Regions from separate parts of the Streptomyces sp. NPDC091280 genome, predicted to be linked through region 3. Evidence: riboswitches for the same ligand, from Rfam matches in the RefSeq annotation. Region 3 holds a riboswitch; each other region holds the start of a gene.
The links. Region 3 has a riboswitch for S-adenosylmethionine ahead of ACIQPR_RS30720 (aminotransferase class V-fold PLP-dependent enzyme). Riboswitches for the same ligand answer to the same signal wherever they lie in the genome.
Positions count from the first base shown of each region.

Region 1: it holds a riboswitch for S-adenosylmethionine, as region 3 does, so the genes downstream of both, thrC (threonine synthase) here and ACIQPR_RS30720 (aminotransferase class V-fold PLP-dependent enzyme) in region 3, are expected to answer to the same signal.
Region 2: it holds a riboswitch for S-adenosylmethionine, as region 3 does, so the genes downstream of both, ACIQPR_RS22420 (ABC transporter substrate-binding protein) here and ACIQPR_RS30720 (aminotransferase class V-fold PLP-dependent enzyme) in region 3, are expected to answer to the same signal.

Region 1 covers NZ_JBIVUZ010000001.1:1,229,726-1,239,827, forward strand. Annotated here, with positions in the region: gene ACIQPR_RS05685 (hypothetical protein) at 1-375, shown strand, start outside; gene ACIQPR_RS05690 (hypothetical protein) at 648-1,175, shown strand; gene ACIQPR_RS05695 (metallophosphoesterase family protein) at 1,163-2,059, opposite strand; gene ACIQPR_RS05700 (GNAT family N-acetyltransferase) at 2,108-2,713, opposite strand; gene ACIQPR_RS05705 (NADH:flavin oxidoreductase) at 2,776-3,906, opposite strand; gene groL (chaperonin GroEL) at 4,121-5,743, opposite strand; gene ACIQPR_RS05715 (cold-shock protein) at 6,068-6,274, opposite strand; gene ACIQPR_RS05720 (MoaD/ThiS family protein) at 6,706-6,981, opposite strand; gene thrC (threonine synthase) at 6,978-8,291, opposite strand; SAM riboswitch class I at 8,307-8,461, opposite strand; gene ACIQPR_RS05730 (glucosyl-3-phosphoglycerate synthase) at 8,605-9,549, shown strand; gene ACIQPR_RS05735 (trehalose-6-phosphate synthase) at 9,602-10,102, shown strand, end outside.
Region 2 covers NZ_JBIVUZ010000007.1:265,495-275,596, reverse strand. Annotated here, with positions in the region: gene ACIQPR_RS22435 (dipeptide ABC transporter ATP-binding protein) at 1-260, opposite strand, end outside; gene ACIQPR_RS22430 (ABC transporter permease) at 242-1,174, opposite strand; gene ACIQPR_RS22425 (ABC transporter permease) at 1,171-2,130, opposite strand; gene ACIQPR_RS22420 (ABC transporter substrate-binding protein) at 2,134-3,753, opposite strand; SAM riboswitch class IV at 4,143-4,255, opposite strand; gene ACIQPR_RS22415 (AAA family ATPase) at 4,455-5,024, shown strand; gene ACIQPR_RS22410 (TauD/TfdA dioxygenase family protein) at 5,486-6,307, shown strand; gene ACIQPR_RS22405 (MFS transporter) at 6,308-7,804, shown strand; gene ACIQPR_RS22400 (homoserine O-acetyltransferase) at 7,988-9,121, opposite strand; gene ACIQPR_RS22395 (bifunctional o-acetylhomoserine/o-acetylserine sulfhydrylase) at 9,142-10,102, opposite strand, start outside.
Region 3 covers NZ_JBIVUZ010000011.1:7,168-17,269, forward strand. Annotated here, with positions in the region: gene ACIQPR_RS30690 (cytochrome bc complex cytochrome b subunit) at 1-214, shown strand, start outside; gene ACIQPR_RS30695 (cytochrome P450) at 297-1,661, opposite strand; gene ACIQPR_RS30700 (cytochrome P450) at 1,669-3,063, opposite strand; gene ACIQPR_RS30705 (hypothetical protein) at 3,092-4,009, opposite strand; gene ACIQPR_RS30710 (polyprenyl synthetase family protein) at 4,006-5,085, opposite strand; gene trpD (anthranilate phosphoribosyltransferase) at 5,827-6,891, shown strand; SAM riboswitch class IV at 6,994-7,110, shown strand; gene ACIQPR_RS30720 (aminotransferase class V-fold PLP-dependent enzyme) at 7,276-8,637, shown strand; gene ACIQPR_RS30725 (Lrp/AsnC family transcriptional regulator) at 8,750-9,031, opposite strand; gene ACIQPR_RS30730 (rhomboid family intramembrane serine protease) at 9,028-9,762, opposite strand; gene ACIQPR_RS30735 (hypothetical protein) at 9,924-10,102, shown strand, end outside.

The DNA of each region.
Region 1 (10,102 bases), on a different contig from region 3:
GGCCCGGTCGACGCCGACGCCCCCGACCTGTGCCTGCTCTGCGAGACCCGGCGCCGCGCGGCCCGCCGGTCCGAGTTCAACGGGCCCGCCGCGCCCCGGCCCGCCGACACCACGCCGTCCCGCTACGGCGTGCGCGAGGACCGGCCGCGGGCGCAGCAGCGCTGGCTGCCGGAGGCCTGGAACGGCCAGGTGTGGCAGCTCTGCGGCACCCCGCGCCGGGACCGCCACGAGGCCGAGCTGTATCTGAACGCCCAGCGGCGCGGTTCGCGGCCCGCGATGGCCTACCGCCTGGTGCACGAGTTCACGGACTACGAGGTGCTGCGGGTGTGGGGCACGCCCGTGCACGTGGACATCGAACCGCTGGGGAATCTGTAGCGCACTGCGCGCACCGTGTGCACCGCGCGCGCAAAAACGAAGTCCCCGTCCCGCACTGTGCGGGACGGGGACTTCGTGTCGGAGCGCCGGGCAGGCCTTGCACCTGCATCTCCCCGCAGGAAGCGGGACGTCTTTCCTTGGACCACCAACGCAGCGCCTGCCGACCGGAGTTACCGTGGCGGGCTCAAGATCGATCATAGCCCGAGGAAGCCCCGTACGCCAAAATCGAGGACTCGTGTGCGGCCGGATCCGATGTGACGGAAGATCCACGTATGACTCAACATCAAAGCGACAGAACGCCGGGAGCGGGCGCCGCCGACGCATACCTGGCGGGACTCCGTGAACGGCTCATATCCGACGGCACGGTGGTGACCGCGACCACCTGGCGGGAGCTCCCGGTGACGATCGGCAGCAGATCGGACCGCAAGGCGCGGTGGTTCGGCACGAAGGCGGAGCTGTTCGTCTACGCCACGGCGGTCCCCGAAGTCGACCAGGAGCTGCTGGCCGCGTACACCGGGTGGGCGCTGGACTACACGAAGAACCTGCGGACCGGGCTGTCGAGCGCCCGCAACGCGGCGCTGATCCTGCCGGCCCTGGTCACCGCCAACGCCCAGCCGGCCGCGCGGACATGGGCGGCCAAGGACGGCCGGCTGCTCGGCAGGTCCCTGATCGGGCGGCCCATCACGGTCGAGACGTCGGGCACGGGAGTCACCCGGGTCACCATGTACCGGGGCGGCAGCATGTACGGCGGGATGTTCACGCGGCACGTCCTGGAGAAGGCCGCGCTCTACTTCCCCTGAGCCGCGGGCGCGTGCCGTTCGATGATCGACCGGGTCTGCTCCGCGTCCAGCTGGTACACGGTCTCGTGCGCACGGGGGTCCCGCGCGTGGAAGGTGTGGAACATCGGCCCGGTCTCCCCGCCCAGTTCCACCAGCGAGGCCGAGGCCCCGCGCACGGCCCGCTCCGTGCCGTAGGGCGTGGTCAGGTCGATGCGGTTGACGATCCCCGGCGTGACCCACACGGGCGTGGCCTCCAGGAAGCCGAAGAGCTGGAGGTGGTAGTGCCCGGTGAGGACGGCCCGTACGTCGCCGCCCCGGATCGCGTCCGCCAGTTCCCGGGGATTGCGCAACCCGAAGGCCTGTTGGGACGGCACGTCGAGGGCGAGCGGCGGATGGTGGAAGGCGAGGACGGTCCCGTTCTCGGACGGGGTCCGCAACTCCGTCCGCAGCCAGTCCAGTTGGGCGCGGCCGAGTTCGCCGTAGACCTTTCCCGGCACCAGTGAGTCGAGCGTGATGAACCGGTATCCGTCGACATCGCTCACGGCCGCGCAACCGAACTCCGCGGGAAAGGCGGCGGACACGACCCGGTCCGTGCCGTCCGCGGCCAGGTGTCCGCTCCCCAACACCTTCCCGAACGCCTCGCGTTCGTCGTGGTTGCCGGTCGTGTAGAAGACCGGCGTCCCGCCCAGCCGCCGCGCGAGGTCCCCCACCATCTCCCGGAGGGTCGTATACGCCTCCACCGCACCGTCGTTGGCGAGGTCCCCGGTGACGACGATCGCGTCCACCCGGCGCTGGTGCCGGAGTTCGGCGAGCATCAGCCGCAGCGAGTCCGTGGCGTCGACGCCGTGCCGGTTGGGGGCGTCGGTGCGCTCAAGGTGCGTGTCGGACAGGTGCAGAATCCTCATGTCCCGGCACGCTAGCCCGAGTTGGGAGCCGCCGACAGAGGGCGAGGCTCAACGGCGGGCGGCCGGACGCCACATCGTCGTGACGACCTGGCCGCCGGCGGTGACGATCTCGTCGCGGGCGACGAAACCGACGCTCTCGTACCGCTTGTTGTTGGCCGGGTTGGTCGACTCCAGATAGACCGGGGCCGGCGCGGGCAGCGCGTCGATCCGGGCCAGCCCCTCCCGCACCAGCGCCATGCCCAGCCCCTTGCCCCGGTGGTCGGCGTGCGTACCGAGAATGGTGAGGTAGAAGAACGGCTCGTCGGGATGCGCCGCCTCGAACTGCTCCCCGACCGCCATGATCGCGCGGGCGGTGCCGGCGTCGGCGGCCTCGGCCAGCCGCCCCTCCAGCCCGGCCGCCTCCGCCTCGGTCAGCTCGACCCCGCCCGCCGGGATGAAGATCGCCGCGGCCTCCACGTCCGGCGTCACCAGCGTCCAGGGGTAGCGCAGCGCGGAGCCGGCGTAGACCCGCCACATCACGGCCGCCTGCTCGGCCCGCCTGCCCTCGTCCGGGAAGGCGGGCCCCCAGACGGGGTCATGGAGGAAGGCGCTGGTGAACGTGGCGACGATGGCGTCGAGATCGGCGACCGTGGCCACCCGGCTGAGGGAAGTCATACGATCACCGTACGCACACCCGAAACCCCTGGCGTACCCCCCGCCCGACGGCTGGAACCCGCTCAGCTCAGCGAGCCCAGCGCCGCCGCGTCGTACGGCGCCAGCTCGTCGACCCGGCCCGCGAGGACCTTCGCCGCCCACTCCGGGTCCTGGAGCAGTGCGCGTCCCACCGCGACCATGTCGAACTCGTCGCGCTCCAGGCTGTCGAGGAGGTCGTCGATGCCCTTGAGGGGGGCGCCCTCGCCGCGGAAGCCCTTGATGAAGTCGCCGTCGAGGCCGACCGAGCCGACGGTGATGGTGGGCTTGCCGGTGAGCTTCTTGGTCCAGCCCGCGAGGTTGAGGTCGGAGCCGGTCTCCTCGAACTCGGGGAGCCAGTAACGGCGGGTGGAGGCGTGGAAGACGTCGACGCCCGCCGCGGCGATCGGCGTGAGGATCGCCTCCAGTTCCTCCGGGGTCTCGGCGAGCCGGGCGCCGTAGACGTCCTGCTTCCACTGGGAGAAGCGGAAGATGATCGGGAAGTCCGGGGAGACCGTCTCGCGGACCGCGGCCACGATCTCCGCCGCGAACTTCGTGCGGGCGACCGGGTCGCCGCCGTAGGCGTCGGTGCGGCGGTTGGTGCCCGCGTACAGGAACTGGTCGAGGAGGTAGCCGTGGGCGCCGTGCAGCTCGACGCCGTCGAAACCGATGCGCTCGGCCGCGGCGGCGGCCTCGGCGAAGGCGCCGATGACGTCGTCCAGGTCCCGCTGGGTCATGGCCGTGCCGGTGACCTCGTCGCTGCCGATGCGCAGCCCGGACGGGCCGACCGCGGGGGCGTCGGCGAAGGGCGGCTGGCCCTGCTCGCGGACCATGCCGATGTGCCACAGCTGGGGCACGATCGTGCCGCCCGCCGCGTGCACGCCCTCGGCGACCTTCGCCCAGCCCGCGAGCTGCTCCGCGCCGTGGAAGCGCGGGACGCGGTCGCTCTGCCCGGCCGACTCGTGGCCGACGTAGGTGCCCTCGGTGACGATCAGGCCGACGCCCGCGGCGGCCCGGCGGGAGTAGTACCCGACCACGTCCTCGCCGGGGATGCCGCCCGGGGAGAACTGCCGGGTCATCGGCGCCATCACGATCCGGTTCGGGACGGTCAGGCCGTTGAGGACGATGGGGCGGGCGAGGACTTCGGCCGCTCGGGAGGCGGGGGCGGTCGTAGACACGTGTGAGGGCTCCTCGGACTACCAGGCACGGGGTACCGGACGGTATGTGCGTATGCATTGATCATGCGTCAACAACAACCTCCGGGCCAAGCCCGTCATTCCGGCCGTCCCGCCCCTCGGCCTGTGATCCCGGACACGCCCGAGGGCGGTACCCCCCGCCAGAAGCAGGAAGTACCGCCCTCGGTAAGACCGTTGACCGACCGGAAGGGGTCGATCAGAAGTCCATGTCACCGCCCGGCATGCCGCCGCCGGCCGGGGCCGCGGCCTTCTCCGGCTTGTCGGCGATGACGGCCTCGGTGGTGAGGAAGAGCGCGGCGATGGAGGCGGCGTTCTGCAGAGCGGAACGCGTGACCTTCGCCGGGTCGATGATGCCTTCCTTGACCAGGTCGACGTACTCGCCGGACGCGGCGTTGAGGCCGTGACCCGGGGTGAGGTTGCGGACCTTCTCCACCACGACGCCGCCTTCGAGGCCGGCGTTGACGGCGATCTGCTTCAGCGGGGCCTCAAGGGCCAGCTTCACGATCGCGGCACCGGTGGCCTCGTCGCCGTCGAGCTCCAGCTTCTCGAAGACGTGGCCCGCCTGGATGAGCGCGACGCCGCCACCGGCGACGATGCCCTCCTCGACGGCCGCCTTCGCGTTGCGGACGGCGTCCTCGATGCGGTGCTTGCGCTCCTTGAGCTCGACCTCGGTGGCCGCGCCCGCCTTGATGACGGCGACGCCACCGGCGAGCTTGGCCAGGCGCTCCTGGAGCTTCTCGCGGTCGTAGTCCGAGTCGCTGTTCTCGATCTCGGCGCGGATCTGGTTGACCCGGCCGGCGACCTGGTCGGCGGAGCCGGAGCCGTCGACGATGGTGGTCTCGTCCTTGGTGATGACGACCTTGCGGGCGCGGCCGAGGAGGTCCACGGTCGCGTTCTCCAGCTTGAGGCCGACCTCCTCGGAGATCACCTCGCCGCCCGTGAGGATGGCGATGTCGCCGAGCATGGCCTTGCGGCGGTCGCCGAAGCCCGGAGCCTTGACGGCGACGGACTTGAAGGTGCCGCGGATCTTGTTGACGACCAGCGTGGACAGGGCCTCGCCCTCGACGTCCTCGGCGATGATCAGCAGCGGCTTGCCCGACTGCATGACCTTCTCCAGGAGCGGGAGCAGGTCCTTGACGTTGGCGATCTTGGAGTTCGCGATCAGGATGTACGGGTCGTCGAGGACGGCCTCCATACGCTCCATGTCGGTCGCGAAGTACGCCGAGATGTAGCCCTTGTCGAAGCGCATGCCCTCGGTGAGCTCCAGCTCAAGACCGAAGGTCTGCGACTCCTCGACGGTGATGACGCCTTCCTTGCCGACCTTGTCCATCGCCTCGGCGATGAGCTCGCCGATCTGGGTGTCGGCGGCGGAGATGGAGGCCGTCGAAGCGATCTGCTCCTTGGTCTCCACGTCCTTGGCCTGCTCAAGGAGGGCACCGGAGACGGCCTCGACGGCCTTCTCGATACCGCGCTTGAGGGCCATCGGGTTGGCGCCGGCGGCTACGTTGCGCAGGCCTTCCTTGACGAGGGCCTGGGCGAGGACGGTCGCGGTGGTCGTACCGTCACCGGCGACGTCGTCCGTCTTCTTGGCGACTTCCTTGACCAGCTCGGCGCCGATCTTCTCGTACGGGTCCTCCAGCTCGATCTCCTTGGCGATGGAGACACCATCGTTGGTGATCGTGGGGGCGCCCCACTTCTTCTCAAGGACGACGTTGCGGCCCTTGGGGCCGAGGGTGACCTTGACGGCGTCGGCGAGCTGGTTCATGCCGCGCTCAAGGCCTCGCCGCGCCTCCTCGTCGAACGCGATGATCTTGGCCATGTGAAGTGGTCCTCCCGGACTGGGGTGGATTGCTCCGGACCGCGCTGGCGCCCGCGACGGACGGCTCGCCTGCCCCGTGGCTCCTTGCGCCACCTGGCCTGCGGGCCTCACCGACCCGATCCTTCGTTATCACTCTCACCTTCAGAGTGCTAACGCCAATGATTAGCACTCGGCATGGTCGAGTGCAAGCGGCTCCCGAGTACTGGCACCCCCGACCAGGAGGCTCGCACGCCGAAGGGCCCGTACCCCAGGAGGTGACCCCCCAGGAGTACGAGCCCTTCGGTGAGGAACGAAGAACGTCGCTGCTGTTCGTCGGCGCGTGCTTCAGCCGGTCGCGAGCCGGACCATGTCCGCCTGCGGCCCCTTCTGACCCTGCGAGATCTCGAAATCGACCCGCTGACCCTCTTCCAGGGTGCGGTAGCCGTCCATCTGAATCGCGCTGTAGTGGACGAAAACATCCGCACCACCGTCGACCGCGATGAAGCCGTACCCCTTCTCCGCGTTGAACCATTTGACGGTGCCCTGAGCCATGCCTAACTCCCCTATTACTGGCCCTTGCACGGATCCGCACTTCGCGGATCCGGGTCAGACCTCACCCCCCACAGGATTGGGGGCGTGCGCCGGAACGCGTCGACCGCGGCCGAATGTATCCGTCCAACTGCCGTCTGCAACAGGTCAATCCGACGAGAATTCCGGGCAGGACCGGTCGGGAATTTACGGAGAATTCGTCCGACTTCAGGGCAAGTCGGGCCCGATAAAGGGCACATAAGGCGCAAAAGAGCCACACACTTTGGCTACTTCTCGTCGCACAAGGAGCCGGTACTCATATGCGTTCGGCATGCGGGATGGAGCGCGTTCCCCAACTGTACCGTGCTCAACCATAGAGAATTGCCCCCTCCGCTTCTCTCGCGGAAGAGGCAATTCGATGAACACTCGGTAATCTACGTTACCGAGGGTAACGATCAACCCCCGGCAACGGCCGGAATGATCGAGACGCCGGCCCCGTCCGGAGTCGCCGTCTCCAGCCCCTGCTCGAACCGCACATCGTCGTCGTTGACGTAGACGTTGACGAACCGGCGCAGCTTGCCCTGGTCGTCCAGGACGCGGGCGGCGATGCCGGTGTGGTTCTTCTCCAGGTCGCCGATGACCTCGGCGAGGGTGGCGCCCTCGGCGGCGACCTCGGCCCTGCCGCCGGTGTAGGTGCGCAGGATGGTGGGGATGCGGACGGTCACGCTCATGCGAGGCCAGCCTCTCGGAAGGAGTCCAGGTTCGGGCGGATGGTCGCGGTGAGGCCGGTGTCGGCGACCGCGTCCAGGGTCTTGAGGCCGTCGCCGGTGTTCAGCACGACCGTGGTGAGCGTCGGGTCCAGCAGGCCGTTGTCGATCAGCTTCTTCGTCACGCCCACGGTCACCCCGCCCGCCGTCTCGGCGAAGATGCCCTCGGTGCGGGCCAGCAGCCTGATCGCCTCGACGATCTGCTCGTCGTCCACGTCCTCCACCGCACCGCCCGTGCGCCGGGCGATGTCGAGGACGTAGGGCCCGTCCGCCGGGTTGCCGATGGCGAGGGACTTGGCGATGGTGTTCGGCTTCTGCGGGCGGACCACGTCGTGCCCGGCCTTGTAGGCCACGGACACCGGCGAGCAGCCCTCCGCCTGGGCGCCGAAGATCTTGTACGGCTTGTCCTCGACGAGCCCCAGCTTGATCAGTTCCTGGAGGCCCTTGTCGATCTTCGTGAGCTGCGAGCCGGAGGCGATCGGCACGACCAGCTGGTCCGGGAGCCGCCAGCCGAGCTGCTCGCAGATCTCGTACGCCAGGGTCTTGGAGCCCTCCGCGTAGTACGGCCGCAGGTTGACGTTGACGAAGCCCCAGCCCTCGCCGGCCGGGTCGCCGATCAGCTCGGAGCAGAAGCGGTTCACGTCGTCGTAGTTGCCCTCGATGCCGACCAGCTCGCCGCCGTAGACCGCGGCCATGACGACCTTGCCCTGCTCCAGGTCGTGCGGGATGAACACGCAGGAGCGGAAGCCGGCCCGGGCGGCGGCGGCGCCGACGGCGCCCGCGAGGTTGCCGGTGGAGGAGCAGGAGAGGGTGGTGAAGTCGAAGGCGCGGGCCGCCTCGATGGCCTGCGCGACGACACGGTCCTTGAAGGAGTGGGTCGGGTTGCCGGAGTCGTCCTTGACGAACAGCTTGCCGGCGTCGACGCCCAGTGCGCGGGCGAGGTTGTCGGCCTGGACGAGCTTGGTCCAGCCGGGGTTGATGTTCGGCTTGGTCGCCACGTCGGCGGGGACGGGCAGGAGGGACGCGTAGCGCCAGATGTTCGCGGGGCCCGCTTCGATCCGCTTGCGGAGCTCTTCGGTGTCGTAGCCCGAGAAGTCGTAGGCGATCTCCAGCGGGCCGAAACACTCCTCGCAGGCGAAGACCGGGCCGAGCGGGACGCGGTGGCCGCATTCGCGGCAGGAGAGCGCGGTGGCGGGGCCGAGATCGACGGCGTTCGCGGAGCCGGTGTCAGTGTTCGCGGTGTTCGTGGTGCTTGCGACAGTCTGCGCAGCCATGGAGGCGAGGCCCTTTCCTCATCTTCCTCACGACGCGTTTCGCCGTGAGACGGATTTGGCACCTTCCCGAGCCGGGAGCCTCGGCACATGTACGTGTACATGCGACAAGACCGGCTGGAGGGTTGCCGGGGCTTCAACGGGCCGTATCCCTCTGCCCCTCTGGATGAGCGGTGTTCAGTTGTGTATGCAATTGTCTCGCCGACGGCCTCGGACATGTAATGGTCATCAGCGTTGTTCAAGACTGTAACCGAAGGCCAGGACAGTTGAGTGAGCCGTCCGAACCGCGAGATGGAACGCAGAGGAGCCGCGCAACGTGCTGAAGGAAGTCGAGCACTGGCTGAGCACCCGCTCCTGGTCCCTGACCGACCGGCCGCTCCACAAGATCCTGGCCGCGAAGCACCGCACGGGCCAGTCGGTCTCCGTCGTGCTGCCCGCGCTGAACGAGGAGGCGACGGTCGGCGAGATCGTCGCCGTCATCCGGCACGACCTCATGCAGCAGGTCCCCCTCGTCGACGAGATCGTCGTCGTCGACTCCGGGTCCACCGACCGCACCTCCGAGGTGGCCGCCGCGGCGGGCGCCCGGGTGGTGCACCGCGACGACATCCTGCCCCGCATCCCCGCCGTGCCCGGCAAGGGCGAGGTGCTGTGGCGCTCCCTGCTGGTGACGAGCGGGGACATCGTCTGCTTCGTCGACGCGGACCTGAAGGAGTTCTCCTCCGACTTCGTCACCGGCATCGTGGGCCCGCTGCTCACCGACCCGGGCGTCGACCTCGTCAAGGCGATGTACGACCGCCCGCTCGCCGGCGCGGCCGGACAGGGCGGCCGGGTCACCGAGCTGATGGCCCGCCCGCTGCTGAACATGCACTGGCCCCAACTGGCCGGATTCGTCCAGCCGTTGGGCGGTGAGTACGCGGCCCGCCGCTCGCTGCTGGAGCAGCTGCCGTTCCCCGTCGGCTACGGCGTAGAACTGGGCATGCTCGTCGACGCGCTGCACCTGGTGGGCCTGGACGCGCTCGCGCAGGTCGACGTCGGTGTGCGCAAGCACCGGCACCAGGACGGGCAGGCGCTGGGGCGGATGGCCGCGCAGATCTACCGCACGGCCCAGCTCCGGCTGGCCCGCGGGCATCTCGTCCGGCCCTCCCTGACCCAGTTCGAGCGGGGTCCGGACGGTTTCGAGCCGCGCACGTACTCCGTGGACACGGAGGAACGGCCGCCGATGGCGGACATCGCCGAGTACCAGTCCCGCAAGGTGGCGTAACCCGCCCCGTCCGCACGTTTGAGCGTTTCCGGGCCGGGCTAGGTTGTGCCGTATGGCTTCTACGTCAGCTACGTCAGCTACGTCGGCCGCGAAGGCCCAGGTGCTCGTCGCGTCCAACCGCGGCCCGGTCTCCTACGAGGTCGGCGACGACGGTGCGCTGCGCGCCAGGCGCGGCGGCGGCGGGCTGGTGTCCGGGCTGTCGGCGATCGGCCCGGACGCGGACGCCCTGTGGGTGTGCTCGGCGCTGTCCGACGGCGACCGCGAGGCGGTACGGCGCGCGGTCGGCGAGGACGGCGTACGGATGCTGGACATCCCCGCGGACGTGCACAGCGACGCGTACAACGGCATCGCCAACTCCGTGCTGTGGTTCGTCCACCACATGCTCTACCAGACCCCGCTGGAGCCGGTCTTCGACGCGGAGTTCCGGCGCCAGTGGGCGTCGTACGAGACGTACAACCGGGCGTTCGCGACGGCGCTGGCGGAGGAGGCCGCCGAGGGGGCAGCGGTGCTGGTGCAGGACTACCACCTGTGCCTGGTGCCGGGGATGCTGCGG
Region 2 (10,102 bases), on a different contig from region 3:
ATGGCATGCGCGGTGGTGCTCTTTCCGGAGCCGGACTCGCCGACCACCGCGGTCACCTCGCCCGGACGCACGTCGAGATCGACGTCCCGCACGGCCGGTACGGTGCCGCCGCGGGTGCGGTACGACACGGACAGGCCGCGTATCTCCAGCGCGGCGTCCGCGCCCGCGCCGGGGTCCGGGTCGGTGCTCGGTGTCGTGCTCAAGTCCTCATCCGTTCCAGGTGTGTTCGGCGGGTGACCGGTCATGACTGCCGGGACCATTCGCCGTCCAGCGCGCGTGCGACGCGGTTGGTGGCCAGCACGGTCGCCGCGATGGCGAGGCCGGGCAGCGCCGTCAACCACCAGGCGTTGGCGAGGTAGTTGCGGCCGTCCGAGATCAGCGTGCCCCATTCCGGTGCCGGTGGCGGGGCGCCGTAGCCGAGGAAGCTCAGGGCCGACACGGCGAGGATCGAGGAGCCGAAGTCGAGGGTGGCCAGGACGATCACCGGACCGGCCGCGTTGGGCAGGACGTGCCGGCCGAGCACCGAGTACCAGCGTGCCCCGCACGAGCGCGAGGCCTCGACGAAGACCGCCTGCCGTACCCGCAGCACCTCCGCCCGGGTCACCCGCGCGAAACCCGCCACGCTGGCGACACCGACGGCGACCGCCACCTTGACCGTGCCGTAGCCGAGCGCGGTGACCAGGGCCAGGGAGAGGAACAGTGCCGGGATGGAGAGGAGCACGTCGACGAAGCGCATCAGTACGTCGTCGACCCAGCGGCCCACGAAGCCGGCGACCAGCCCGATCAGGCTGCCGACGACGAAGGCGACCGCGACCGCGATGAGGGTTGCCTTGAGGGAGAGTTGGGCGCCGTGGACGACCCGGGAGAACACATCGCGGCCGAGTTCGTCGGTGCCGAACCAGTGCGCGCCGCTCGGGCCCCGGAAGTTCTGCGAGGGTATCCCCGCCAGCGGGTCCCGGGAGGTGAACAGGCCGGGCCGGAACGAGGCCAGCACGACCAGGACCAGGACGAGGACGGAGAGCAGCAGACCGGGACGGCGCACCAGGAACCGCAGGACCCGGCGCACCTCGACGCGGCGTCCCGGCCCGGACCCTGGCCCGACCGGCCGCGCGGGGCCGAGCGCGGCATCGGCGGGGGTGCCGGCGGCGGTGTCGTCGACAAGACCCTGACTCATACGGTGACCGCCTTCCGGCCCGAGGTCATCACGATCCGCGGATCGAGCAGTGGGTAGACGAGGTCGACGAGCAGGTTCGTCAGGACGAAGATCAGCGCGCCGAACACCACCACGCCCTGCACCAGCGGGATGTCCTGGGCCGTGACCGCGGCGGCCGTCACCCGGCCGAGGCCGTCGCGCGAGAACACCGTCTCGACGACCACCGAACCGGCGATCAACTGCCCGACCAGCAGGCCGACCACGGTGAGCGCGGGCAGGGACGCGTTGCGCAGGGCGTGCCGCAGATGGACGCGCCACCGCCCGGCGCCCTTGGCCCGGGCGGTCTCCACATAGGCCTGGTCCAGCGCGGTGAGCAGGCTCTTGGCCAGGACCTGTGCCACCTGCGCGCCGGTCGGGATCGCCAGCGTCAGGGCCGGCAGGATCAGCCCCCGCAGCCCGTCGTTGCCGAACGCGGGGAACCAGTGCAGGCGGAAGGAGAACGACTCGACGAGCAGCAGCCCCACCCAGAACGTCGGGACCGACACCCCCAACGGCGGCAGGGACAGCAGCAGTTGGCGCAGCCACCGACGCGAGGTGTAGGTCGCGACCACCGCCAGGCCGCCGCCGAGCAGCACGGCGAGGAGCAGCGCGGCGCCGGTCAGCTGGAGGGTCTGCGGCAGGGCGTCGGCCAGTGTCGAGGACACCGGCCGGCCCGTGGAGACGGAGTTCCCGAAGTCCCCGCGCACCGCCCGGCCGAGGTAGTCGGCGTACTGCGCCAGGACCGGCTTGTCGAAGCCGTACTCGTGGCGCAGCGCCGCCAGTTGGGCCGGGTCGACCGTCCCGGAGTCCATTCCGGCACTCGCCATCGCCGTGACCGGATCGCCCGGCAGGAAGTCGAGGACCAGGAAGGACACCGTGTAGGCGGCCCACAGCACGCCGACCGCCTGGGCGAGCCGTTTGATCGCGTAGCGGCGCACGGGTCAGCCGATCCAGGTGTCGTGCAGCTGGATCCGGCTGGAGGCGTCGAAGTTCAGGGCGTGCACCTTCTTCGCCACGCCGATCTGGGTCTGGAGCTCGACCACCGGCGCGTAGTAGGCGTTCTTGACGAGCAACTCCTGCGCCTGCTGCACGAGTTGGGCGCGCTTCGCGGTGTCCGTGGTGGCCGCCTGTCCGGTCAGCGCCGTGTCGAGCGGGCTCGCGGGCAGGCGGTAGAAGTTCGCCAGCTTGGTGGAGAAGGAGCTGCGCAGGATGTCGGGGTCGGCGCGGGTGATGTTGCTCCACGCCACGTCGAAGTCGCCGGACTGGAGGGTCGGGGCGAGCTGGGTGACCTGGAGCTGCTTGAGCGTCAGACCGATGCCGACGGCCTTCAGTTGCTGCTGGATCAGCTCCAACGCGGGCTGGTTCGTGGCCGAGTTGGGGATCCAGTCGACGGTGAGGCTCAGCTTCTTGCCGTCCTTCGTCCGGACGCCGTCGCTGCCGGTCTTCCAACCGGCCGCGTCCAGCAGGGACTTCGCCTTGGCCGCGTCGGTCGTCAGGTCCGAGGACAGGTCCGTGTAGTCGGGTGTGGTGTGCGCCAGGACGCTGGTCGCGGGCTGGGTCCCGGTCGGGAACACCGCGTCGGCGATCTGCTTGCGGTCGATGGCGAACCCGATGGCCTGGCGCACCCGCGCGTCCTTCAGGACCGGCCGCGAGTTGTTGAGCGCCAGCCCGAACACCACGCCCGGATTGGCCCGCCGCTGGAGGGTGACCTGACCGCCCTTGAGCGCCGCCTCGTTGGCCTTGCCGACGCTGCTGATCGCGTCGACCTGCCCCGACTGGAGACTGCCGGCCCGTACTCCCGCCTCGGGCACGACCTTGAAGACCACCTTGTCGAGGTAGGCCTCCCCGCTCTTGCGCCACAGCGAGGAACCCCACGCGTATCCGGTGCGCTTGGCGAGCGTGATCGACTGGTTCTGCACATACTGCTTCAGCACGAAGGGCCCGGAGCCGACCACGCCCTTGCTGCACTTCTCCTGCGGGCTCCGCTGCACGCTCGCCGACGACTCGATGCCCAGCGAGTGTGTCGAAGTGGCTTGCAGGAACTGGGCGTTGGGCTGCTGGAAGGTCACCTTCACGGTGAGCGGGTCGACCACGGTGGTGCTCTTGAGGCCGCTCAGATAGCCCTCGGCGAGGGTGCCCAGCGCGCCGAGCTTCGGCACCGCGTCGAAGTTGTCCTTGACCACCTGCGCGGTCAGCTTGGACCCGTCGCTGAAGGTGACACCCGATCTGAGATGGAACGTGAACGTCGTCGCGTCGGAGCTGATGTCCCAGCTCTTCGCCAGCCACGGCACGATCTTGCCGGTCTGGGGGTTTTGGTCGGTCAGCGAGTCGACGATCTGCCGCACCGAGTAGATGGTGTCGTTGCTGGCCACCTGCTGCGGGTCCACGCAACCGGCGTCGGAGCCCACCGCGAAGGTCAGCGTCCCACCGGACGTGGCCCGGCCGCCGGTGTCGCCGGCGCCACCGCCCCCCGATCCGCAGGCGGTCAGCAGGAAACTGGTGGTCACGAGAGCGGCCGTAGCCGCCCGTCGGGTGGTTCGGGAGACCGGATGTGCTGTCACGGGAGAGGTGCTCCTACTCGTGTCACCCCGTGCACACGGACCTGTGCGGAACGTGGCGGGGCGCGCGGACGGTATCGACCCCGGCGGGGTGGATCCGGTGGGGCGGGGAGGACGTGCCGGCCGGCACGGGACGCGCCCGCGCGCATGTCGACTCGTCGAAGAAGGGAAGGTGAAGGGGGAAACGGGGCTGTGCCGGAGAAACAGCGGTGACGGATGTCAGGCTCTGCGGCCGGACCTGGTCAGCTGTGACAGAGACAGCCGGCGCAGCGCTTCAGGTCGATGTGGCGCCGACGGGAGAGCCGGGAGAAAACCACGGCGTCGGGACAGGAGGCACTCAGGTCGTAGCTGTCGGGCACGCCGTCCTCCATGTCCGGGACCCCGGTCACGGGGTCGCGCGCTTGCAGAGTCGTCAGTGTCTCTGCCGGGCTTTCACCTGGAGCACCCCACCGCGTCGGAGGGTTGCCGGTCAGCCAGCCAGGGCTTGTTGCTGACACTCGATGCCACTGGAGATCGTAGGGAGTCGTCTCGCTGTGCGTCAATGCCGGGGCAGAGGTCCGGCGTCGGGGAAACTTCTGAACCTGCCGTCGCGCGGTCGCGGACGAGGCTCTCCCCGCCCTGCCCCCACGGCACTGAGTCGATCGCTCCCTCTTCCCGAACTGCCGTCTGCCGCCTGCCGGTTCACGGCCACCAGAGGACCCACCATGAAGCGCTACATCCTCACCGGCGCGCCCGGTGCCGGAAAGACCACGATCCTGCGCCGGCTGCGCGCGGACGGATTCGACGTCGTCGAGGAGGCCGCCACCGCGGTCATCGCCCACGAGCAGGCCGGGGGAGACGCCGAGCCCTGGACCCGGCAGGGCTTCGTCCGGAAGGTGGTCGATCTGCAGCGTCTGCGACAGGTGACGTCCGTGACGGAGGGCGTGACCCGGCAGGTCTACGACAGGTCTCCGGTGTGCACACACGCCCTCAGTACCTACCTCGGCCGCCCCGCGCCGGCCGCGCTGCTCGCCGAGATCGACCGGGTCACCCGTGACCGGATCTATGAACCGCAGGTCTTCTTCGTCCGCAACCTCGGATTCTGCGAGCCCACGGCCGCCCGCCGGATCAGCTTCGAGGAGTCCCTCGTGTTCGAGCGCGTCCACGAAGAGAGCTATCGGCGGTTCGGCTACGACCTCGTGGAGGTACCGGCCGGTGACCTGGCCGACCGGGTGGCGCTGATCGCGGACACCATCGCCCGACTCACCGACGACGTGTCCGACCGCGGGGCCTGAGCGGTGGTTCCGGGAGGGTGCGGTCACCGCAGCGGTCGACGCCCCCGGTCGTCCCACCGCTCGGACGCGTGGTGGACGCACCTTTCCGGGTGTGCTTTGATCCGGCCATGGACACAACTGGCCAGGCACACACGGTGCTGCTCGACCCGTTCTGGGTGAGCCGCCGCGCCGACCAGTTCGACGAGGTCTGTTGCTGATCGCCGTTCCACGGCCCCTTCCCCGCACCCCTTCGCTCCCTCGCAACCGGTAACCCCCGTACGGCCGTTGAGTCGCTGTGCGAGGAGACGCCGAGCGCCGTCCGCTCCCTCTTCGCGCTGCCCGACGACCCACGGGTGGTGACCGGGCACGTCGACTCGCGCCGCTTTCGCGGCTCCACGCGCACCGGTGCCGAGGACCGGCGGACGGCCCCGACCAGCCGCACGCCCACCAGCCGCACAGCAGTCGCCGCAGAGGAGAACGCCATGACCACCGCCGCCCGTCTCGACATCCTCAGGGCAGGGCCCCGCTTCGGCGCCGAAGTCGCCGGCGTCGACCTGACCGCGCCCGTCGACGAGAGCACCGCCGAGGAACTGCGCCGGGCCTTCCGCGACCACAAGGTCCTCGTCTTCCGCGGTCAGCATCTGACGCCCGATCAGCAGGTCGCCGCCGTAGGCCTGTTCGCCCGGCCCTTCGACCACCCCACCGCGCTGAAGCACCCGGACAACCCGCTTGTGTATCCGTACGACGTCAAGCACACGGGCAAGGCCAGCACCTGGCACATCGGCGGGCTCTGGCGCGAGCCCGTCTTCGCGATCGAGTCCCTCACCTACGAGGTCGTGCCCGAACTCGGCGGCCACACCCTGTGGGCGGACCTCCAGGCCGCCTACGACGACCTGTCGGAGCCGTTCAAGGTGCTGCTGGAATCGGTCGGCGCCCTCTACGCGGGCAACGCCGAGAACTACGCGCAGGGCAGCAGGAAGAACGCACCCGGCGAGCCCGTCGAGCACCCCGTCGTCCTCACCCACCCCACCACCGGCCGCAAGGGCCTCTTCATCAGCAGCTCGGCGAAGCAGCTCACCGGTGTCACCCCGGCGGAGAGCAAGGTCCTCCTCGACCATCTGCTGCGGCACGCCTCCTCGCCGGACTACACGATCCGCTTCGGCTGGCGGCCCGGCGACTTCGTCCTCTGGGACAACCGGGCGACCTGGCACTACGCCGTCGACGACTACGGCGACGGAGAGCGCGTCTACCGCAAGGTCCTCGGAGTGGAGCCGGACGCGGGCACCACGGCGCGGCACGCCTGAATGCTCCCCGGAGAAGACCGCGCCGCCCGCCGCGTCCTGCTGGTGTGTCTGGCCGCGGGGGCAACCACCCTGCTGGACCAGGCAGTTCTGAACATCGCGGTCCCCAGCCTGCGGCACTCGCTGGGGGCCGGCGCGGCGGACGTCCAGTGGATCGTGGCCGGTTACTCGCTGGCGTTCGGACTGGCCCTCGTACCCGGGGGCAGTCTCGGCGACCTGCACGGCCGCAAGCGGCTCTTCCTCGCCGGAATGGCCGTCTTCCTCCTGGCCGGGGTGGTGGCCGCGACCGGCGGCGGGCCGGGGACCGTGATCGGCGCCCGGCTGGTGCAGGGAGCCGCCGCCGGACTCGTCAACTCCCAGGTCATCGGGACCATTCAGGACGTGTTCCACGGGCTCGACCGGGGCCGCGCGCTGGGAATGTACGCGGTGACGGCGGGCGTGGCCGCCGCACTCGGCCCACCGCTCGGCGGCGCCCTCGTCGCCGGATACGGGGCCGGGACCGGCTGGCGCTACTGCCTCCTGCTGAGCGCACCGTGCGCACTGGTCACCCTGACCCTCGCCACCCGCTGGCTGCCGCCGCCCCGGCGCACCGCCCGTGACTCCCGGCTGGACGTGACCGGCCTGGGCCTGGCCTGCGCGTGCACGCTGACGGTGATGGTGCCGTTCATCCGGACACCGGGCAGTGGGGGAGCGGCACTTCTGTGGGCGGCCGGAGCGTGCGCCCTGGCCGGGGCGTTCGTCGCGCAGCAGCGGCTGCGGGTACGGCGGGGCCGGGTGCCGCTGGTCCATCCGGCGCTCGCGTCGTCCCGGCCGTACCTGCTGGGCACCGCCGTCGCCATGGCCCAGTTCGGTTCCTCCATCGCCGCGTCGCTCGTGCTCACCGTCTTCCTCCAGGACGGGCTCGGACTGTCGGCCCTGATGACGGCGGCGGTCTCGCTCCCCTCGGCGCTCGCGATGGGCGTCTCCTCGGCGCTCGCCTGGCGGCTGGTGCGGCGGATAGGGGTGCGCACGGTGAGCGTGGGGCTGGTGTCGGGGATCTGTGCCGCCCTGGCCGGGGCGGTGGCCGTGCTCTTCGTGCCGGCCGCCGCACTGCCGATCGTGCTCGCCGCGACCCAGGCGCTGTCCGGCGCGGCGGGCGGCCTCGCCGTCTCGCCCAACCAGACACAGGTCCTGCAACACGCCCCGGCCGAGGCCGCGGGCGTGGGCGGCGGCGTCCTCCAGATGGCACAGCGCATCGCTGCGGCCGTCTGCCTCAGCGCCGTATCGGCGGTCTATCTGCACACCGCGTCCGGCGCGACGGCAGTGGGCGGCGGCCCGCGAACCGCGTACGCGCTGGCCTCCTGCGTCTGTGCCGGTCTGCTCGCCGCCGCGCTCGTGCCGGCGCGGCTGCGCCGGGCCGCCGTCCCGCCCCGTCCGCCCAGGCCCGGGGACCCGACCACGAACGGTCCCGGTCCCCGGCACGACCGGCGGCGCGAGGACCGCAGTCCGCAGGAGCGGTAGCCGTCCTGGCGCGGTGTGCCGACGACTGTCGTGGTCCCCGCAGGGACGAGCGGGTCGGTCCGGTGGCCGTGCGGGCGGAGGGCTGCACCGAGGACGACGGCCCGGCCGGGAGGGCCGTTGCGGCGGCACTCGGTACGGCGGGCGCCGTCCGGCTCACGGTCGTCCCCCGCCGCCGAGAGGCCGCTACTCCCGCCCCTGGCCGACGAGTTCACGGACGAGCGCCGCGACCTGTTCCGTCTCGATCAGGAAACCGTCGTGGCCGTACGGCGACTCGATGACACGGAGCCGGTCCGCGCCGGGGATGCCGGCCGCCAACTCCGCCTGCTGGGACGGGGGATAGAGCCGGTCCGAGTCGACTCCGGCGACCAGCGTCCGCGCGGTCACCCGGCGCAGGGCCGCTCGCGTGTCGCCGCGGTCGCGGCCGATGGCGTGAGTGTTCATGGCCTCCGCCAGCGTGACGTAGCTGCCCGCGTCGAACCGGCGCACCAACTTGTCGGCGTGGTGGTCGAGATACGACTCGACCTGGTACCGGCCGCCGTTCCACGGATCCTCCGCGTCCTGCGGCGCCCGGCCGAAGCGGACCGCCAACTCCGGCTCGCTGCGGTAGGTGACATGGGCCAGACGACGGGCCAGGCCGAGACCGGCACCCGGACCCCGGCCGCTGTCGTGGTAGTCGCCGCCCTGCCAGTGCGGGTCCGAACGCACCGCATGGAGCTGGATGTTCGTCCACGCGATCTGCTCGGCGCTCGCCGCCGCCGTGGTGGCGAGCAGCAGGAGCGCGTCCGTACGCTCCGGATACGTCACGGCCCACTCCAGCGCCCGCATCCCGCCCATGGAACCGCCGAGCACCAACGCCCAGCGCTCGACGCCGAGTTCGTCGGCCAGACCAGCCTCCACGGCCACCTGGTCGCGCTGCGTCAGGAACGGGAAGGCGCCGCCCCAGCGGCGCCCGTCCGGGCGCGGGGAGGACGGGCCGGTACTGCCCTGGCAGCCGCCGAGGACGTTCGGCGCGACGACGAACCAGCGGTCCGTGTCCAGCGCCCGCCCCGGCCCGATCAGGGCGTCCCACCAGCCGGGGGTGGGGTGACCGGGCCCCGCCGGGCCGGCGACATGGCTGTCTCCGGTGAGGGCGTGCAGGACGAGGACGGCGTTCGAGCGGTCCGGCGCCAGTCGTCCCCAGGTCTCGAACGCCAGCCGCACACCGGGCAGTTCACCGCCCGCCTCCAGCGCGAGGGGCTTCTCCCGGGCGTGCCACTGGCGTCGTCCGGGCGGGTCTCCCTCCCGCCAGGCCCCGGAGGCCGGCGGAAGGGGGACCACCGACGGAGTCGGTACGGTGCTCAGGACGCGGCCTTGGCCGCGCGGAACCCGGCCTCCAGGTCGGCCTTCAGATCGGCGAGGTTCTCGATGCCGACGGACAGCCGCACCAGGCCCGGAGAGGTGCCCGTCGCCGCCAACTGCGCCTCGTCCAGCTGACTGTGGGTCGTCGACGCGGGGTGGATGATCAGGCTGCGCACGTCCCCGATGTTGGCGAGATGACTGAACAGCTCGACCGCGTCCACGAAGCGCTTCCCGGCCTCGACCCCGTCCCGCAGTTCGAAGGCCAGGACCGCCCCGGCGCCGCGCGGGAGGTAGCGCTGCCCCGCCTCGTACCACCTGTTGGACTCAAGTCCCGGGTAGTGGACGGCGGCCACCTCGTCGCGCTGCTCCAGCCACTCCGCGAGGGCCTGCGCGTTGGACGAGTGGCGCTCGATGCGCAGGCTCAGCGTCTCCACGCCCTGGAGGAGCAGGAACGCGGAGTGCGGGGAGATCGCCGGTCCGAGGTCGCGCAGCAGCTGCACACGCAGCTTGATGGCGAAGGCACCCGGACCGAGCGCCGGCCAGTACCGAAGGCCGTGGTAGCTGGGGTCCGGCTCGCTGAAGTCCGGGAAACGCTCGGCGTGCGCGCCGAAGTCGAAGGTGCCGCCGTCGACCACGACACCGCCGATCGTGGTGCCGTGCCCGCCCAGGAACTTCGTCGCCGAGTGGACGACGATGTCGGCGCCGTGCTCGATCGGCCGCAACAGGAACGGAGTGGGCACGGTGTTGTCCACGATCAGCGGGACGCCCGCCTCGTGCGCGACGTCCGCGACGCCACGGACGTCGAGGACGTTGCCGCGCGGGTTCCCGAGCGTCTCCGCGAACAGGGCCTTGGTGTTCGGGCGGATCGCCGCGCGCCAGGCGTCGAGGTCGTCGGGGTCGTCGACGAAGGACACCTCGATGCCGAACTTCGGCAGCGTGTGCCGGAACAGGTTGTACGTG
Region 3 (10,102 bases):
CCAGGACGCGCTGCACACGCTCACCGCGCACGAGCAGTACGTGCCGGCCGCGATCGGCGCGACGGTCGACGAGAACGGTGTCGAGCGCAAGGTCAAGGGCTCCGAGAAGCTGCGCGCCAAGCTCAGCGAGGCGTACTACGGCGAGGAGTCCCAGATCGCCAAGCCCACCGTCGAGGAGTACAAGGAGATCACGAGCGGCCACGGCCACCACTGATCGCTGAGGCGTCGCCACGCCGAAGTCGAAGGGCCCCGTCCGACCACCGGACGGGGCCCTTCGCCGTCAACGGCGGCCTGCGTCAGCGGGGTTCGGGGATCATGAGGAGCGGGCCGGAGCTGAGACTCATGTGCGGGCGCGGGCGGATCGTGGTGTGCGGCACCGGGCGCAGCCGCCAGCGTGCGGCGATCGAGGCGAGGGCCAGGGTCGCCTCGGTCATGCCGAACACGTCCCCGATGCACTTGCGGCTCCCGGCGCCGAACGGCAGGTAGCTGCCCCGCGTCACGTCCTCGGCCCGGGCGGGCAGCCACCGGTCGGGGTCGAAGGACTCGGGGTCGGTGAACAGGGCGGGGTTGTGGTGCAGGACGTAGGGGCTGATCAGGATGTCCGTGCCGGCCGGCAGTTCCCGGCCCGCGAGTTCGGTGGACTCGACGGTGGTCCGGGTGAACAGCCAGGCCGGCGGGTAGAGCCGGAGGCTCTCCGTGAACACCCGCTGGGTGCGGTCCAGTCGGGGAATGTCGGCATACGCGGGTGTACGGCCGTCCAGGACCTCGTCGAGTTCGGTGTACAGGGCGGTCTCGGCGGCGGGGTTGCCGCCGAGCAGATGGAAGCTCCAGGTGAGGGCACTGGCCGTGGTCTCGATGCCGGCCAGCAGCAGGGTCATGACCTGGTCGTGGATCTCCTGGTCGTCGAGGCGCGCCCCGGTCTCCGGGTCCTCCGCGGCCAGCAGGGCCGACAGCAGGTCGCCGCGGTCGGTGGACGCGCCGCGGTAGTCCTCGACGATCCGGCGGATCAGCGCGTGCAGACCCGAAAGCGCCTTGTTGAAACGGCGGTTGGCCGCGATGGGCAGTCTGGCGAGCAGCCCGGTGGGGTCCATCGCCTGCCGGTAGGCGCCGTGCACGATGACCGGCAGCGAGCGCTGGATCTCGGCGACCGCCCGGTCCGCGATGTCGGTGGAGAACAGGGCGCGGGCCGTGACCCGGGCGGTCAGCGTCTGCATCGCGATGCTGAGGTCGAAGGGCCGGCCCGCCTCCCACGCCTGTGCCTCCGCGGCGCATTCGTCCCGCATCACCTCGGCGTAGCCGGGCAGCCGGGCGGGGTGGAAGGCCGGCTGCACCAGCCGCCGCTGTCTGCGGTGGTCCGTCCAGTCCGAGGTGATCAGGCCGTTGCCCAGGATCGGGCGGGCCTTGTCCTTCACGGGACCGCCGGTGTCGTAGACGCGGGCGTTGAGCAGTACCTCGTGGACCAGGTCCGGATGGCAGGGCAGATAGGCGCGGCTCGGGCCGAGCCGGAGCTCGACCAGGTCGCCGCGGGCGGGCAGGGAGGTCAGGAACTCCAGGGGGCTGCGGCCCATCCGCACCGCGTGTCCGACCAGCGGCAGAGCGCCGGGGGCGACCGCGTGGCGCCAGTGGTGGGCGGCGGGCGGTCGGCGTGTCCTCGTACTCATCCGTGGGTCAGCCTCTTTCGCGGGTGGTCGCGTGTCGTCCCGGGGTCTCCTGCGCTCGGCGCGGTTCGCAGAGCATGGGCAGCGGACCGGCTTCCAGGGTGGCCTTCGGTTCCGGCCGCAGTGTGGTCCCGGGGACGGGGCGCAGCCGCCAGCGGCTCGCGACCGTGGCCACGATGAGGGCGGTCTCGGTGAGGGCGAGGACGTCCCCGATGCACTTGTGACTGCCCGCGCCGAACGGCAGCAGTGCCCCGCGCGGTACCTCCTTGGCGCGGTCGCCGATCCACCGGCCGGGGTCGAACTCGCCCGGATCGGGGAAGAGTTCGGGATTGCGATGCAGGGCCTGGGCGCTGTAGAGCACGAGGGTGCCCGCCGGGACGGGGTGGCCGCCCAGTTCGGTGTCGACCGCCGCCACCCGCATCGACAGCCAGGACGGGGGGTACAGCCGCAGCGCCTCCGTGATGACGGCGCGGGTGTACTCCAGCTCCGGCAAATCCTCGTAGCCGGGGGAGCGGTCGCCCACGGTCGCGTCGAGCTCCGCGTGCACCCGCCGCTCGGCCTCGGGATGCGTGCCCAGGAGGTGGAACACGAACGCGAGGGTCGAGGCGGTGGTCTCGCTGCCGGCCACCAGGAACGTGACGACCTGGTCGAGGATCTCCTCGTCGGCCAACTTCTGCCCGGTGTCCGGGTGTTCGGCCCGCAGCAGGGTGGAGAGCAGATCGCTCTCGGCGGCCGCGGACCGGCGGCGGTCGCCGATCATCGACGCGACGATCTCCCGGAGCCGGCGGTTGGCGTGGTCGTAGCGTCGGTTTCCGGGGGTGGGGAGCTTCTCCAGGAAGTCCAGCGGGGAGATCGTGCGCTTGTAGATGCCCTGCGAGACGATCCGCAGACAGTGCCGGGCCTCCTCCACCGTCCGTTCGTCGGCGCCGGTGGAGAACAGGGTGCGGGCGGCCACCCGCATCAGCAGGGCGTGCATGGCCTCGCCGATGTCCTGGGTCCTTCCGGGCTGCCAGGCGCCGATCGCGGCCCGGGTGTCGTCCCCCACGGCCGCGGTGTACTCGGCGATCTTCGTGGCATGGAACGCCGGCTGGATCACGCGCCGTTGATGGCGGTGCTCGTCGCCGCGCGACACCGACAGGCTGTTGCCCAGCAGCTGCCGTGCCTTGTCGAACAGGCCGCCCTTGTCGAAGATCCGCGGGTTGACCAGGACGTGGTGGACCAGATCGGGATGGCAGGCGAGATAGGCGCGGCTGGTCCCGAGCCTGATCTCGACCACATCGCCCCGCGCGGGCAGGGCGGCCAGGAATTCAAGCGGACGGCGCCAGAGCGCGAGCACATGCCCCAGCAGCGGCACCGCGCCCGGGGCGGCGCCGAAGGACCAGGAACGGGCGGGTTTTTCGGACACCTCGGCCGGATTCACGTCTCTCGCTCTCCTATTGAATACGCGAATTGACGTTGTTCACGGCTGCTTTGTACCGTTTGTTGCTCGTGGTCCAGACGAAGTTGCCGTAGATGAGGTCCAGAAAGACATCGCGTGTGATCTCGTCGAACGACTTGATGCACTCCACGTCCTCGACGATGTCGTCCAACCGCTCCTGGAAGAACTTCTCGAACGCTTCGGGGTCCGATACGTCGCACAGCCGGAAACAGTTGGTGATCTGTCCCAGCGCGATCTCGCGATCGTACGAGTAGAAGTCGTTGACGATCGCCAGGCCTCTGGTGGTCATTCGCGCGGCAAGGCCGGACTTCGCGTGTTCCGTGAATTCTCGGTGGCGGTAGATCGGGTACGACATCTTCATCCAGAAGTCGACGCCGACATCTGTCACGCGGAACCGGAAGTACTGTTCCGGGGAGGTGTTGCAGAGTACTTCCTTGATGGGGGAATTGCGGAACATGTGATCGCTGGTGACGAAAGCGCGGGCGCCTTCGTAGGCGAAACGGGCGTCCTCCTCGCCGTAGTACCGCTTGCATATCTTGCGCAGTTCGGGGAGGAACGTCGCGAAGTCGTGCAGGGCCGGGTCCATGTCGTCCCACACGAAGGTGACGCAATTCAGGATGCAGACCGCCTTGAACGCCTCCATGTCCCTGATGTGGCGGGCGCTCTGCGACCACCGGACGACATCCATGTAGGAGATCCAGCGTTCGTCGGACACGGACTTGCCGAAGGCCGCGACCGCCGTATTGCACGCGTCGATGACTTCCCGCAGCTCGGCGTCCGTCAGCTGCACCATCTGCGGCCGGTGGCCGATGCGCTGCTGGAACACCTCGGCGAACCGCTCGGTGCTCCGCTGCCAGTGGCGCATCATGCCGGGGGCGGCGGCGGTCTCGGGGGCGGAGATTTCAGTGGTCATGAGTCCCTCGTCGTGGCCGTACGGGCGATTCGCTTTAGGGCGCCGACGGCGTCGGCGGTGAACGGCGCGTCGTCGAGCGCGCCCAGTGCCTGCCGCAGCCGGTCGTCGATCATCTGCTCGACGGTCTCCCGGGCGCGGACCGCCTCGAAGATCCCGCGCACCACGCTCGCTCCCTCCTCGTCCAGCGAGGGATCGCCCACCAGCCGGCGCAGCGTCGCCTCCTGCCGCGCGTCCGCGGCCCGCAGGGCGAGCGCGGTCAGCGTGGTGTTCTTGCCGGCGCGCAGATCGTCCAGGCGCGACTTGCCGGTGACCCGCGGGTCGCCGTAGACGCCGAGGAGGTCGTCGCGCAGCTGAAACGCTTCGCCCAGTGGGAGGGCGTACGAGGTGAAGGCGGCCATGGCCCCGGCGTCCGCGCCCGCGATGGCGGCGCCGACGTGCAGGGGGCGCTCGATCGTGTACTTGGCCGTCTTGTAGCGGTAGACGTTCAGCGTGGCCTCGACGTCGTCCGTCAACTCCCCGGTGGCGTGCAGATCCAGGTACTGGCCGAGCATCACCTCGGTGCGCATCCGGGACACCAGCGGCAGCACCACCTCGAACTGTGCGGGGGTGAGACCGGCCCCGTGCAGAAGCTCGTCGGACCAGGTCAGTGCCAGGTCGCCGAGCAGCACCGCCGCACTCATGCCGAACCACTCGACCTCGTCCGGGCCCCGGCACGAGGCGTGCTGGGCGGCCAGGGCGCGGTGCACGGTGGGGCGGCCCCGGCGGGTGTCGCTCAGGTCCATGACATCGTCGTGGATGAGCGCGAACGCGTGGAACATCTCCAGGCAGGCGGCCACCCGGAACACCGGGCCGGCGTTCTCGCCGCCGCCGACCGCCTGCCAGCCGGTCACGCACAGCAGGGGGCGAACGCGTTTCCCGCCCGACAGGAAATCCCGGACCAGGCCGGAGAGATACGGCAGATGAGGTTGGCTGACGGAACTGTCCTTCTCCGTCAGGAATTCGGCGAGCGCTTCGTCCACCGACCGGCGAATCATTTCCGGTTCCAGGACGTCCGGACTGGCTAATGGCGTCGTCATAGAGTGGTTCTCCTCTAGTCCGGCGAAGTTTTGCTCATGGCGCACAGCTGGTGGGAATTGCCGCGATGAAAGGGTGAGTGAAGCGTGCGTACCAGGGGCGCTGCCTGTCGGCTATCGCCCGGCTCCGACTCTGGGCGACATCACGCGAAAAGCGCGGTTCCAAGCCCTGAAGAGTCCCTCGCACACCACTCGACTTTCCCCCGTCCGAACGGCCGACTTGTGTGAAGCCCGGCCAGTCTAGGCACACGCTCACCGGATTCGGAAGGGAGCCCTTGGGCGTCCGGGACGGTGAGTGGGATCACGACGGACCACCCGCTGTCGCGGCCTCATACCCAGAGTCGGTGACGCTTGAACATGGTTGCGTCACGTTGAGTGCTGGGGTACGTTCGATCGAGTTGATCAACCCGGTCGGCCAACATTCGTGAGCCCAGATCTATTCATGTTGGTCTTATGCACGGCGGCGGAATGGGATCTGCCGGAGATGCTGCGGTCGCGTGCGTCGAATTCGACGGATGCCGAACAAGTCCGTCGTTCCCCACTGATAGTCGGTGTCCTCCACGACTCGGCGAGCCGGTCCGAGCGCCGCCGCAACGCTCCCCGGGTCGCACGCCGGACGCCGACCCGGGCATCGTCGTCCGGGGTACGGACAGCGCCTCTCCGGGGTCCTCCCGGCTGGATAGGGTGGGCACGTGCTCCCTCTTGTGGGAGTTCCCCTCTCTTACGACACCCAGGAGCGGCCTTATGAGCGCTGTGACCCCCGCTGGAGGCGACACCGCGGCGGCCCGTTCCTGGCCCGACGTGCTGAGTGCTCTGCTGGCCGGGCAGGATCTGAGCACCGCCGACACGGCGTGGGCGATGGACCGCATCATGAGCGGTGAGGCCGCGGACGCGCAGATCGCGGGCTTCCTGGTGGCGCTGCGCGCCAAGGGCGAGACGGTCGAGGAGATCACCGGTCTCGTCGAGACGATGTACGCCCACGCGAAGCCGCTGCACATCCCGGGGCCGGCCGTCGACATCGTCGGTACGGGCGGCGACCGGGCCAAGACGGTCAACATCTCGACGATGTCCGCGATCGTGATCGCGGGCACCGGCGCGCAGGTCGTCAAGCACGGCAACCGCGCCGCGTCCTCCGCGAGCGGCTCCTCCGACGTGCTGGAGAAGCTCGGTATCAACCTGGACCTGCCGACCGAGCAGGTCGCGCGGGTGGCGGCGGAGGCCGGGATCACCTTCTGCTTCGCGGCCAAGTTCCACCCCTCGATGCGGTTCGTCGGCGCGGTCCGGGGAGCGCTGGGCATTCCGACCGCGTTCAACCTCCTGGGCCCGCTCACCAACCCGGCGAAGGTCACCTCGTCGGCGATCGGCTGCTTCGACACCCGCATGGCCGGGCTCATCGCGGGCGTACTGGCCGAACGCGGCTCGTCCGCGCTGGTGTTCCGGGGCGACGACGGTCTCGACGAGCTGACCACCACCGCCACCTCCCGGGTGTGGACCGTCCGCGACGGCAAGGTCACCGAGGAGTCCTTCGACCCCCGGGACGTCGGTCTCGACCTGGTCCCCGTCGAGGCCCTGCGCGGCGCCGACCCCGACTACAACGCGGGCGTCGCCCGCCGGCTGCTGGACGGCGAGCCGGGCCCGGTCCGCGACGCCGTACTCCTGAACTCGGCGGCTGCCCTGGTCGCGCTGGAGCGGGGGGACGGGCCGCTGGCGGACCGGATCCGGGCCGGGATGGAGAAGGCCGCCGAGTCGATCGACTCGGGGGCGGCCAAGCGGACCCTGGAGCGCTGGGCCGCGGCCACCAACGCGTAGCCCAGCGGCGGTTGTCATACCGCGATGTGATTCTGTGACGTCGTCCCGCGATCCGGACACGGGTTGCGGGGCGGCGATCACCTCACGTAAGTTTTCCGATCAGGTCATGAGTGACAGTCATGAGGCCCCGGCCGACTGTCCGGCAACCCTCCGTCCGTGGCGGGGTGCCCCGGGTGAAGACCAGGCCGTGGGCAGCGAGGTCCTCGGCAAGCGCGGGCCCCTCGAAAGACACCAGGGGTCCTGGTCATCGAGGGAGCCCTCTGTGAGCAAGCGAATGCGATAGGGCGTCGAGCCCCGCCTCCGCATACCCCCTTTCACCTCCTCCGTGCTGGAGCCGTCCGCGCTCGCACGGCGGAACCCCCTTGCCTCTCACAGGAGTTCGCCATGTCTGTCGTCACCACGGCCGCCCCCCGGACCATTTGTGCCCCGCTGCCCGTTCTCGGCCGGGATGTCGCCGTCCCGCTCGTCACGGGCGGCGAAGTCACCTACGCGGCGCTCGACTACGCGGCCAGTGCCCCCGCCCTCCAGCGCGTCTGGGACGACGTGGCGGCCTACGCCCCCTACTACGGCAGCGTCCACCGCGGCGCCGGCTACCTCTCGCAGCTCTCCACGGACCTCTTCGAGAACGCCCGGCGGACGGTCGAGGAGTTCCTGGACTGCCGTCCCGAGGACCAGCTGGTCTTCACCCGCTCCACCACGGACTCCCTGAACCTCCTCGCCGCGGCCCTCCCCGCCGACTGCCAGGTGTTCGTCTTCGAGACCGAGCACCACGCGTCCCTGCTGCCCTGGAAGGACGCCCGGGTCACCTACCTCGACGCCCCGCGCACCCCGGCCCAGGCCGTCGAGACCCTGGAGCTGGCCCTCGCCGCCCGCGACCCCTACGGCCCGGCCCTGGTCTGCGTCACCGGCGCCTCGAACGTCACCGGCGAACTGTGGCCGGTCCGCGAACTCGCCGCCGCCGCGCACGCCCACGGCGCCCGGATCGTCCTGGACGCCGCCCAGCTCGCCCCGCACCACCCGGTCTCCGTCCAGGACCTCGACGTCGACTGGATCGCCTTCTCCGGCCACAAGCTCTACGCCCCCTTCGGCTCCGGCGTCCTCGCCGGCCGCGCCGACTGGCTCCAGGCCGCCGACCCCTACCTCGCGGGCGGCGGCGCCAGCCGCAAGGTCACCCGGCGCGAGGGCGGGGGAGTGGACGTCGAGTGGCACGACAGCGCCGCCCGCCACGAGGCCGGCTCCCCGAACGTCATCGGCGCCTACTCCATCGCGTCGGCCTGCAAGGCACTCACGGAGGCGGGCTTCGACACGCTGGTGGCCCGCGAGCAGTACCTCATCGAGAAGGTCCGGGCGGGCCTGGCCGGGATCCCGGCGGTGAAGGTCCTCTCCCTCTTCGGCGACGACGCCCCGCGCGTCGGCGTCATCTCCTTCGTCGTCGAGGGCTGGAACAGCTCCCACTTCGCCGCCGCCCTCTCCGCCGAGTACGGCATCGGCGTCCGCGACGGCCTCTTCTGCGCCCACCCCCTGGTCCGCACCCTCCTCGGCACCGACCCGCAGACGCAGGGCGAGTGCGGTGCCCCGGAGGCGGCCCCGGGCGAGAAGTCCCTCAACGCGATCCGGGTCAGCTTCGGCGCGGGCACCCCGGACGAGCACGTGGACCGCTTCGTGACGGCCGTGCGGGAACTGGTGACCGACGGCGCCAAGTGGAACTACCGCACGGAGAACGGCCGCTGCGTCCCGACGGTGTGAGGCAAACGCCTTCAGGGACAACCCCCCAGGGGCCCGAGGAACTGCGCGGCCAGCCACAACAAACCGGTCACCCGCACACGATCCGGGCCCCCACCCCCCTAGGCGCCCAACCTCACGAGTCCAACCCGATGGCGAACGCCGCCTCAAGGTCGTGCTGCGAGTACGTCCGGAACGCGACGTGCGTGTCCGTCCCCTCCACCCCCGGGATCTTGCTGATCCGGCCCGGGATGACCTCGGCCAGATCCTCGTGCTGGCGTACCCGCACCATCGCGATCAAGTCGTACGTGCCGGTGACGGAGAAGACCTCGCTCACGGATTCGAGCGCGGCGATCGACTCGGCGATCTCCGGAATCCGGTCCACGCTGGTCTTGATGAGGACGATCGCGGTGATCACGGCTGGTTCTCTCCCTCGGGGACCGTTGCTGGGGCGGCCCTCACTCTAGTCGCACGGCCGAATCGCACCCACGCGTAGCAGAACCCGAGCGTGAAGCCCACCAGGTGGGCGAGGTACGCCACCCCCGGCCCCTGTGCCGCCTGCCCCGCCGCCAGCCATTGCAGGGCCGCCCAGAACGGCAGCACCACCCACGCGGGGAACCGCAGCGGCAGAAAGAAGAGGAAGGGCAGGAGGCTCGTCACACGGGCCCGGGGGAACAGGTACAGGAACGCGCCGAGGACCGCCGAGATCGCCCCGGACGCGCCGACCAGCGACTGCGCGGAGTCCGCGTTGGCCACCGCGTACCCCAGCAGCGCGAGATAGCCGCACACCAGGTAGAAGAGGGTGAACCCGACCCGGCCGAGCCGTTCCTCCGTCATCGCTCCGAAGACGTAGAGGAAGAGCATGTTGCCGAGGAGGTGGACCCAGCTGCCGTGGACGAAGAGGGCGGTGACCGGGGTCAGGGCCTCGCGGGCGGGGGCGGCGAACAGGTCGGCCGGTACCACGCCCCAGTGGCGGAAGTACGTCCGCTGCGCCACGAGCAGCGCGTCCCCGGTGCCGTAGGACGGGACGAAGCCCGAGGACGGGCCGAGGACGAAGATCAGGCAGCACAGGGCGATCAGGGTGTACGTCATCGGTGCGGAGGTGTTCCGGAGGGCTCTGACGGACGCGGTCGCCCAGTTGCTGATCATGGACACAGAGCATGGCGTAACGGGACGTACCGGGTCAGCGTGCCTCGCCGCTGTGGACGGCCGAGCGGCGAGTACCCGCCAGGCCGTAGGGTTACGAGCCACACTCGCCGGGCAGACCGGCGATCACGGAAACTGGAACAAGAAGGAAGCGGACAGCCACGATGACGGTACCCCTGCCGACCGCCTCGACGCGGTGGCGCTGCACCCTCTGCGGCAACCTCACGCGCTTCGACGTGACGCGTTCGTCGAAGGTCGTGGAGTACCTCCACCTGGACCTGGCGGGTGAGCCGAAGGTGGAGGAGCGCGAGGTGGTCAGTGAGACCATCGAATCGGTGCGCTG